Thiocapsa bogorovii: one gene and its partner. The protein of the gene in region 1 binds, or shares a complex with, the protein of each later gene. Links are inferred from orthologs where the notes say so. Each region holds a gene or a part of one and is shown on either strand. Other genes may lie near its edges.

The links. The genes of interacting proteins can lie anywhere in the genome.
Region 2: the proteins of dnaG (region 1) and dnaB are in contact, whole or in part, in a crystal structure (PDB 2R6A), measured with the Geobacillus stearothermophilus proteins. The link is inferred for Thiocapsa bogorovii from one-to-one orthologs. Residues at the interface, in WP_049624496.1 of Geobacillus stearothermophilus: Lys456, Leu457, Leu458, Pro459, Ala460, Asn463, Ala464, Leu467, Leu535, Leu536, Ile537, Ala538, Gln544, Glu545, Asp548, Tyr549, His552; in WP_033016901.1 of Geobacillus stearothermophilus: Ser13, Glu15, Ala16, Gln18, Glu91, Leu92, Asp94, Ala95, Val96, Pro97, Thr98, Ala99, Ala100, Asn101, Tyr104, Tyr105, Ile108.

What each region holds. Positions count from the first base shown.
Region 1 is NZ_CP089309.1:789,114-793,194, forward strand. The notes cover bases 1-2,912. They hold dnaG (DNA primase), read right to left. Parts: upstream 2,378-2,912; coding sequence 623-2,377; downstream 1-622. Other genes in these bases: rpoD (RNA polymerase sigma factor RpoD), read right to left, coding at 1-551; LT988_RS03610 (GatB/YqeY domain-containing protein), read right to left, coding at 2,413-2,856. Outside these bases: rpsU (30S ribosomal protein S21), read right to left, coding at 2,962-3,177; LT988_RS03625 (hypothetical protein), read left to right, coding at 3,695-4,081. UniProt on the Escherichia coli protein: RNA polymerase that catalyzes the synthesis of short RNA molecules used as primers for DNA polymerase during DNA replication.
Region 2 is NZ_CP089309.1:314,997-318,405, forward strand. The notes cover bases 1-2,825. They hold dnaB (replicative DNA helicase), read right to left. Parts: upstream 2,198-2,825; coding sequence 803-2,197; downstream 1-802. Other genes in these bases: LT988_RS01475 (helix-turn-helix domain-containing protein), read left to right, coding at 103-342; rplI (50S ribosomal protein L9), read right to left, coding at 2,355-2,804. Also shown: LT988_RS01490 (DUF2232 domain-containing protein), read right to left, coding at 2,953-3,409. UniProt on the Escherichia coli protein: The main replicative DNA helicase, it participates in initiation and elongation during chromosome replication. Travels ahead of the DNA replisome, separating dsDNA into templates for DNA synthesis.

The DNA.
Region 1 (4,081 bases):
TCGCTGCCGACGACGTGCGGGGTGGCGACCGGTTCGTCGTCGCCGTCGTTGAAGCCCGAGATGACGTCGGTCAAACGCGTCTCCTCGCGCTCGACGCGATCGAAGATCTCAATGAGCTTCTCGACGGAGCGCGGATAGACCGAAAGCGCGGAGAGGACCTGGTTGAGTCCGTCTTCGATCCGCTTCGCGATCACCAGCTCGCCTTCGCGCGTGAGCAGCTCGACGGTGCCCATCTCGCGCATGTACATGCGCACGGGATCCGTGGTGCGGCCGAATTCGCTGTCGACCGTTGCTAATGCAGCGGCGGCGGCCTCGGCGGCCTCGTCGTCGGAGACGGCCGAGTCGCTCAGGGTATGATCGACGACATCCGGGGCGGTCTCGTGGACCATGATCCCCATGTCGTTGATCATACGAACGATGTCCTCGATCTGATCGGTCTCCACAATCCCGGGAGGCAGATGATCGTTGACCTCGCTGTAGGTCAAGTAACCTTGTTCTTTGCCCTTGGCAATCAGTTGCTTCAGCTGGGACTGTTGCTGTTCTTGATCCATGGGATACCCTGATTGATACGACGGATGGCGCGTGAAAGGCGAACTACGTAGTTTAGCACGTTGAGCCCGACTTATTCTAATCTGTGGCCGCCTGTCCGGGCGCCGACCTCCTCTTCCGGCTGCGCCCGGTCCCCCTCTCGCGCGACGCCCTGGCCGGCGACAACGGTGCGCGGCTCGGTCAACGGCCGGCGACGTTCTTCCTTGAGAACGTCTTCACCGATTCGCGTCAAGGCACCGATGAACTCCGCGGCAACCCCGTCGGGGGGAATACCTTGGAGGAATGGGGCGACGCTGAGTCGCTGGAGGTACACGAAGTGCTCCCGATCACGCCAACGCTCCACTAGACCGCCCTTGCTGATAGTTGGGTGCGCTGCAATCGTTTCAAGCAGTTGCGCCAGAATCGCGACGCCCGGACTGGGCGAGCGCCGCCAATCGTCAGGGGCATCGACAACCTCCGCCGCAAGCTCGGGATGATCGAGAAGCAAAGCGATCGCCTGTGCGACAAGGCTCGGCCGGGTAGGATGCGCCGTCGGCGTCCGAGCACGCCTCACCGGCCGCCGCGGTGACATCGGCAGTCCGGCCAGCGCAGCCATGCGGTCGGCCAGCATGTCGTGATAGATCCCAGGCGGAACCGCCTGAATAAGTGGCTGCGCCAAGATGGAGAAACGCGCGCGTCCGTCGATGCTCGACATGTCGACCTGATTGCAGAGCTGCTCGAACAGAAATTCCGACAGAGGCTGCGCCTGTGTCATGCGTCCCCGGAAGGCGTCGGCGCCCTCGGCTCGCATCAGGGTGTCGGGATCCTCGCCGTCCGGCAGAAACAGAAATCGAATGGATTGACGGCCGGTCGCCGACGGCAGCGCGCTCTCCAATGCCTTCCAGGCGGCGGCGCGCCCGGCGCGATCGCCGTCGAAGCAGAACACAATCTCGGGCGTCGTCCGCGAAAGCAGCTGGAGATGCTCGGAGGTCGTCGCCGTGCCGAGCGTCGCGACGACGTTGGTCACCCCAAACTGCGCCAATGCGATGACATCCATGTACCCTTCGACAACGAGGACGACATCGAGCTTGCGATTGGCCTTCTGCGCTTCGAACAGGCCGTAGAGCTCGCGACCCTTGTGGAAGATCGGGGTCTCGGGCGAGTTGAGGTATTTCGGCTTACCCTCGCCGAGCAACCGCCCTCCGAAACCGATCACACGGCCGCGCCGATCTCGAATCGGAAACATGATCCGATCACGGAAGCGGTCGCGTCGCCGCCCCTCCTCGTCGTAAATCAGCCCGCAGCTGAGCAAGCGCTCGCGTTCCGACGGGCTCGCCCCGAGGCGCGACAGGAGCAAACGACCATCGGCCGGCGCGAAGCCCAGCCCGTAATGCGCCGCCACCTCGCCGGTGAGACCGCGTCCTTTGAGGTAGTCGACGGCACGCCGTCCGTCCGGATGGATCCGCAGCTGCTCGCGATAAAGCTCGGCGGCCTGCTCGTGAAGCGCGTACAACGGCCCGTGATCGGGACCGGCGGGGCCCGTCTCGGTCGCCCCGGGCACAGTCAATCCCACGCGCTGGGCCAGTTCGTCGACGGCTTCGCGAAAGTCGAGGCGGTCGTATTCCATGAGGAAACCGATCGCCGTACCGTGCGCGCCGCAGCCAAAACAGTGATAGAACTGCTTGTCGGGGCTGACGGTAAAGGATGGGGTCTTTTCGTCGTGGAAGGGGCAGCGGGCTTGGTAGTCTTTGCCGGCCTTGCGCAGCTGGATCCGTGTTCCGACGAGGTCGACGATGTCGGTTCGCGTCAGAAGCTCGTCGATAAATTCGGGGGGAATGCGACCGGCCATGTGCCTCGACAGACCGTTGAAGGACGACGCCGGAGTCAGCCTCCGAGGCGCTGCTTGACGCGGGCGCTGACGCTGCCCACGTCGGCCCGGCCTTGAATCTGCGGCTTCAGCAGACCCATCACCTTGCCCATATCGCTCATCGCGCTCGCCTGAGTCGACGCCATCGCCGCATCGATCAAGGCCGTAAGCTCTTCGTCCGTGAGCGCGCGCGGGAGATACGACTGGATGACCTCGACCTCGAATCGCTCGATCTCCGCGAGATCCTCGCGACCGGCCCCACTGTATTGCGCGATCGAGTCGCGACGCTGCTTGAGCATCTTGTCGAGTACGGCCAGAACCTGAGCGTCGTCGAGCTCGATGCGCTCGTCGACCTCGCGCTGCTTGATCGCCGCTAGGATCAGCCGAATCACCCCGAGCCTAGTCTTGTCGCCCGCCTTCATGGCGGTCTTCATATCACTTTGGATTTGAAGCTTGAGCATGGTAGGGCGTTGAAACCAAAGCGGAAAGAAGATAGAGCCTTGCGAATGCGCCGCAAGTCAGGCAGCCGCCCCGATCATCGCGGGACCGACATCGACGATCCGTCCTCAGTACGGGCGCTCCCAGCGGCGAGACTCGCGCTGCAGCTTCTTCTGATGCCGCTTGACCGCAGCAGCCTTCTTGCGCTTGCGCTCGGATGTCGGCTTTTCGTAAAACTCGCGGCGACGGACCTCGGCGAGTACGCCTGCCTTTTCGCAGGACCGCTTGAAACGCCGCATTGCGACTTCGAAAGGCTCATTCTCTTTGACACGCACGCTGGGCATGGATGATCCCTAAGGTTGGCTCCGGACAAGGGCGGATGGTCAAGGTTAAGCGCCGGGATTCTAGCGGAACCTCGGTGCTGATTGCAAAAATTTCGGCGTGATGCTCGAAATAGATCGGGCGGGCTAGAAACGATCGAGCGATCGCCCTATACTTCTCGGCTTGTTGCCGATGTAGCTCAGTTGGTAGAGCAACGCATTCGTAATGCGTAGGTCCGCGGTTCGAATCCGCGCATCGGCTCCAGATACTCTACGACATCCCCAAAAGCCGGCACAACGCCGGCCCTCGTTGTTTGTGTGTGATCCAAGCGTGGACCTTACGTCGAGCTGCGGCGTTTCCGTGACGGTGCAGCGGCGCAGTCGCGCCGGGAGCCCGCGCGCGAAGGCGACGTTCAGAGGCTGGCCTCTCGCTCCGGGGTATGGCACGCTTCGTATCAACTGTGGTGCCGGCGGTTGTGACCTTCGAAAACTGCGTTGTGTCGCCTGCGGTATCACGCGTTCTTTAGCTTGAGGGTTTGACGTGAACCTGCGCCCCGCTATTTTGATCTTGACCCTGACGACGGCCGGCCTGCTGCAGATCGGTTGCGCCGGTGACCCCGGGAGCCGTGCGTACGACCCGCAACCCGGATCCTTCGCGATCGGGGATCGTCCGCAGATGGAATTTCCAGGCGCAACCCGCGCGGAGGTCCAAGCCTTGGCGATGGGATCCGCAAGGAGCCGGGCTTGGGTCATCGCCGAGTCGACCGACGGTCGTTTGGTCGTCCAGCGACCGCTCGATTCGAGCTCCGCTCGCGCTCTCGGGGCGCAGGCGGCGCCGGGCAGCCTGGTCGAGGTCACATCCTACTTTCTCGAAGACCGCAACGGTGTCAAGGTCGCGTTGGACTCGGCGCTCGTCTCCACGACCCCT
Region 2 (3,409 bases), 470 kb from region 1 along the record:
GCCGCCCCCGGCTTCAATCGCGCCTGGAGATTCAGAACGTTACCTGGTTCCCGCAAGATCTCTACTATCGGATCGCCTGCTTCCGCGTCACGCGAGATCGGCATGGGAATTCCCAAGACACCGGACCAGTCGCCTGTCGTGACCTGCCATGCGGCCCCACCTGCTCCCGCCCATGTCGAGATGTCGCAGGGCCCCCTCGCCCGCAGCCTGGATGCCTTCGAAACCGAACAGCTCGCACGCCTGTTGAGCAAGCACAATGGCAACCGGCGCGAAATCGCGGGAGCGCTCGGTATCAGCGAACGGACCATCTATCGCAAGCTGAAGCGTTTCGGTCTCGGCTAAACCGCGTCCGGTTCCAACGCCCGATTGGCCGGGGCGGAGGCAGGCACCGAGGATACGGTCGGGCCGTTTCTTGACCCCCGCTTGGCCGCCAGTGTGGTCTGCACGTCGATGTCGCGCGGGACACTAGTACCCCGTTCCACCCTATTTTGCATGCTCAGAGCCCCCCCAAAAGCGCCGGGGCAAGGCACAGGCCGCGGGGAATAGTGGATCCTATTTCCAAGGGCTGTAACGCCGCCCCGGCGCTTTTGGGGGGCTCCCGAAGGGGCGAGGCGAGAAGCGTTCGGCGCCGTTGTTGCGCGAGCTTGAAAGAGGACCACTCTTCCTTCACTCGCGCGCCTAGCCGCCGAACGCTTCTGCCTCGCTGAGCACGCAAAATAGGGTGGAACGGGGTACTAGGACATCTGACGTCCCACCCGCCGGGTGACGGCCGTTCAACTGCTGGATCTAGTCAAACCGGGTGTCAGTCGCCGCCCTCGCCGTAATAATTGCCGATATAGTTCTCGAACTTGGTGTATTTGCCGAGAAAGGTCAGTCGGGTTGTCCCGATGGGGCCGTTGCGCTGCTTGGCGATGATGATCTCGGCGACACCCTTCTCCTTCGTGTCCTCGTGATAGACCTCGTCGCGATAGATGAAGACAATGAGGTCTGCATCCTGCTCGATCGCGCCCGATTCCCTCAGATCCGACATCACCGGCCGCTTGTTCGGGCGCTGCTCGAGACTGCGATTGAGCTGGGAAAGTGCGATCACCGGGACGTTGAGCTCCTTGGCGAGCGCCTTGAGCGAGCGTGAAATCGCGGAAATCTCAGTTGCCCGATTCTCGCCGACCCCCGGGGCCTGCATGAGCTGGATGTAGTCCAGCACGATCAGACCCAGGTCGTCTTGATCACGTTTGAGACGCCGTGCACGCGCCCGGACCTCGGTCGGGGAGAGGGCGGGGGTGTCGTCGATGAACATGGACGCTCCGGCCAGGATGTTGACCGCGGAGGTCAGGCGTGGCCACTCGTCGTCCTCGAGCCGCCCGGTTCGGACGCGGTGCTGATCGATGCGCCCGAGCGAAGACATCATGCGCATCGCCAGCGCATCGCCCGGCATCTCCATACTGAAGACGGCCACAGGGCGTTTGGACTGGATGGCGACATGCTCGGCCATGTTCATGGCGAAGGAGGTCTTGCCCATCGAGGGCCGTCCCGCGACGATGATCAGGTCCGCGGGCTGCAGCCCCGAGGTCATCATGTCGAAGTCGGTGAAACCGGTCGCCAGTCCGGTGATGGGCTCGTCGCGCTGATAGAGTGCGTCGATACGCTCGACCGCGCGCCCGAGCAGGGTCTTGATCGGCTGGAACCCACCTCCGCCGCGCGCCTCCTGCTCGGCGATCTCGAAGACGCGGCGCTCGGCGGCATCGAGCAGCTCGGAGGCATCGCGACCCATGGGATTGTAGCCACTGTCGGCGATGTCCGTACCCGCGGCGATCATCTGGCGCAGCACCGAGGTCTGGCGGACGATCTTGGCGTAGGCCTTGATATTGGCCGCGCTCGGGGTCTCGTTGGCGATGGTGCCGAGGTAAGGAAGCCCGCCTGCGCCTTCGAGCTGCTCGGTGCGCTCGAGGGTCTCGGCGAGGGTCACCAGATCGAAGGGTTGGTCCTCCGCGGCCAGTTTGGCGATGGCGCGAAAGATGAGGCGGTGCTCGCGTCGATAAAGGTCACGCTCTGTGACCATGTCGGCGATGCGGTCCCAGGTGCTGTTGTCCAGCATGAGACCGCCGAGCAGGGATTGTTCGGCATGAATGTTGTGCGGCGGGACACGGAGCTCGTCGAAGTCCGCGCCCGGCGGGCCTTGGGAATCCGAGTCGAACATAGACCACCTCGGCCGAATGATCCGCGAGAAAGCGGGGCCTCGCCAGAGCTTCGGCCAGACCTTCGAGTCGATTCACGTGACGTGCCCGACGCCTCCGGGCGAGGCGCGCCGGCGATCCGACGGACGCTCGCCGCCGGATCGCCGAGGAACGGTCATCTCAGTCCTCGGGAACGACATCCACGGTGATGGTGGCATCGACCTCCGGATGCAGGTGCAGCGTCACCTCATACTCGCCCGCGGCGCGGAAAGGTCCTCCGGAGAGTTTGACCTCGCCCTTCGACAGCGTAAACCCGGCGGCGGTCACTGCCTCGGCAATGTCGCCCGTGCCCACCGAGCCGAACAGCCGCCCCTGCTCGCCGGCACGGCGCGCGATCGTGACGCTCATCCCTTCGAAGTGATCGCGCCGAGCACGCGCCTCGGCAAGCTGCTCCGCTGCAACCTGCTCAAGCTCCGCACGCCGGGCCTCGAAGGCTTCGAGATTTGCATCGGTCGCCGACACGGCGAACCCGGAGGGGATCAAATAGTTCCGACCATAGCCCGGACGGACACTGACCTTGTCGCCGAGCGCTCCTAGGCGACCGACATTCTTCAACAGGATGACTTCCACGTGTGTATTCCTCTCAAAAGTTCTTCGAGATCAGGGTTTTGCACCCTCGATCCTCGGGTGATCCCCCGGAACGGGCGGCGCATGCGCCGGGACCTGATTCATCCGGTCAAGATCTTTCGGCCAAACGGTCTTGCCCGATCCGTACGGGTCAGGTCGCCGGCCCGCTTGTGCCGGAACCCGGCGGCGGCGATGGTGCAACCCGAGACCGGATATCGGCCCAGATGTCCACCAAACCGATACAGGCGATCAGCAGCAGTGCCTGCGGCATGAAAAACACCACCAAGACGTAGAGCCCCACCAACCACGCCTGCCGTGCCTGCTTGAGCGCTCGCACCTGATGGGCGACCGCGAGACCCTGAAACAGGAGCAGGACGCCAGGCACCAGCAATAGATTCGCCGTCAGGCTCGCGCCGTCGCTGAAGGGAAGAAGCGCCAGCAGCACGACGACGAGGACCCCGAAAGGACGACTCAAACGCAGCTGCCGAAACTCCTCGCCAAACCCCCCCGGGTTGTAGAGCAGCGCCTGCCACCAGCGAGCAATAAAGAGCCCGAACAGCAACTGTGCGACCAAGGCCGCTGCAAATGCGCCGGTCATCCATCCGGCA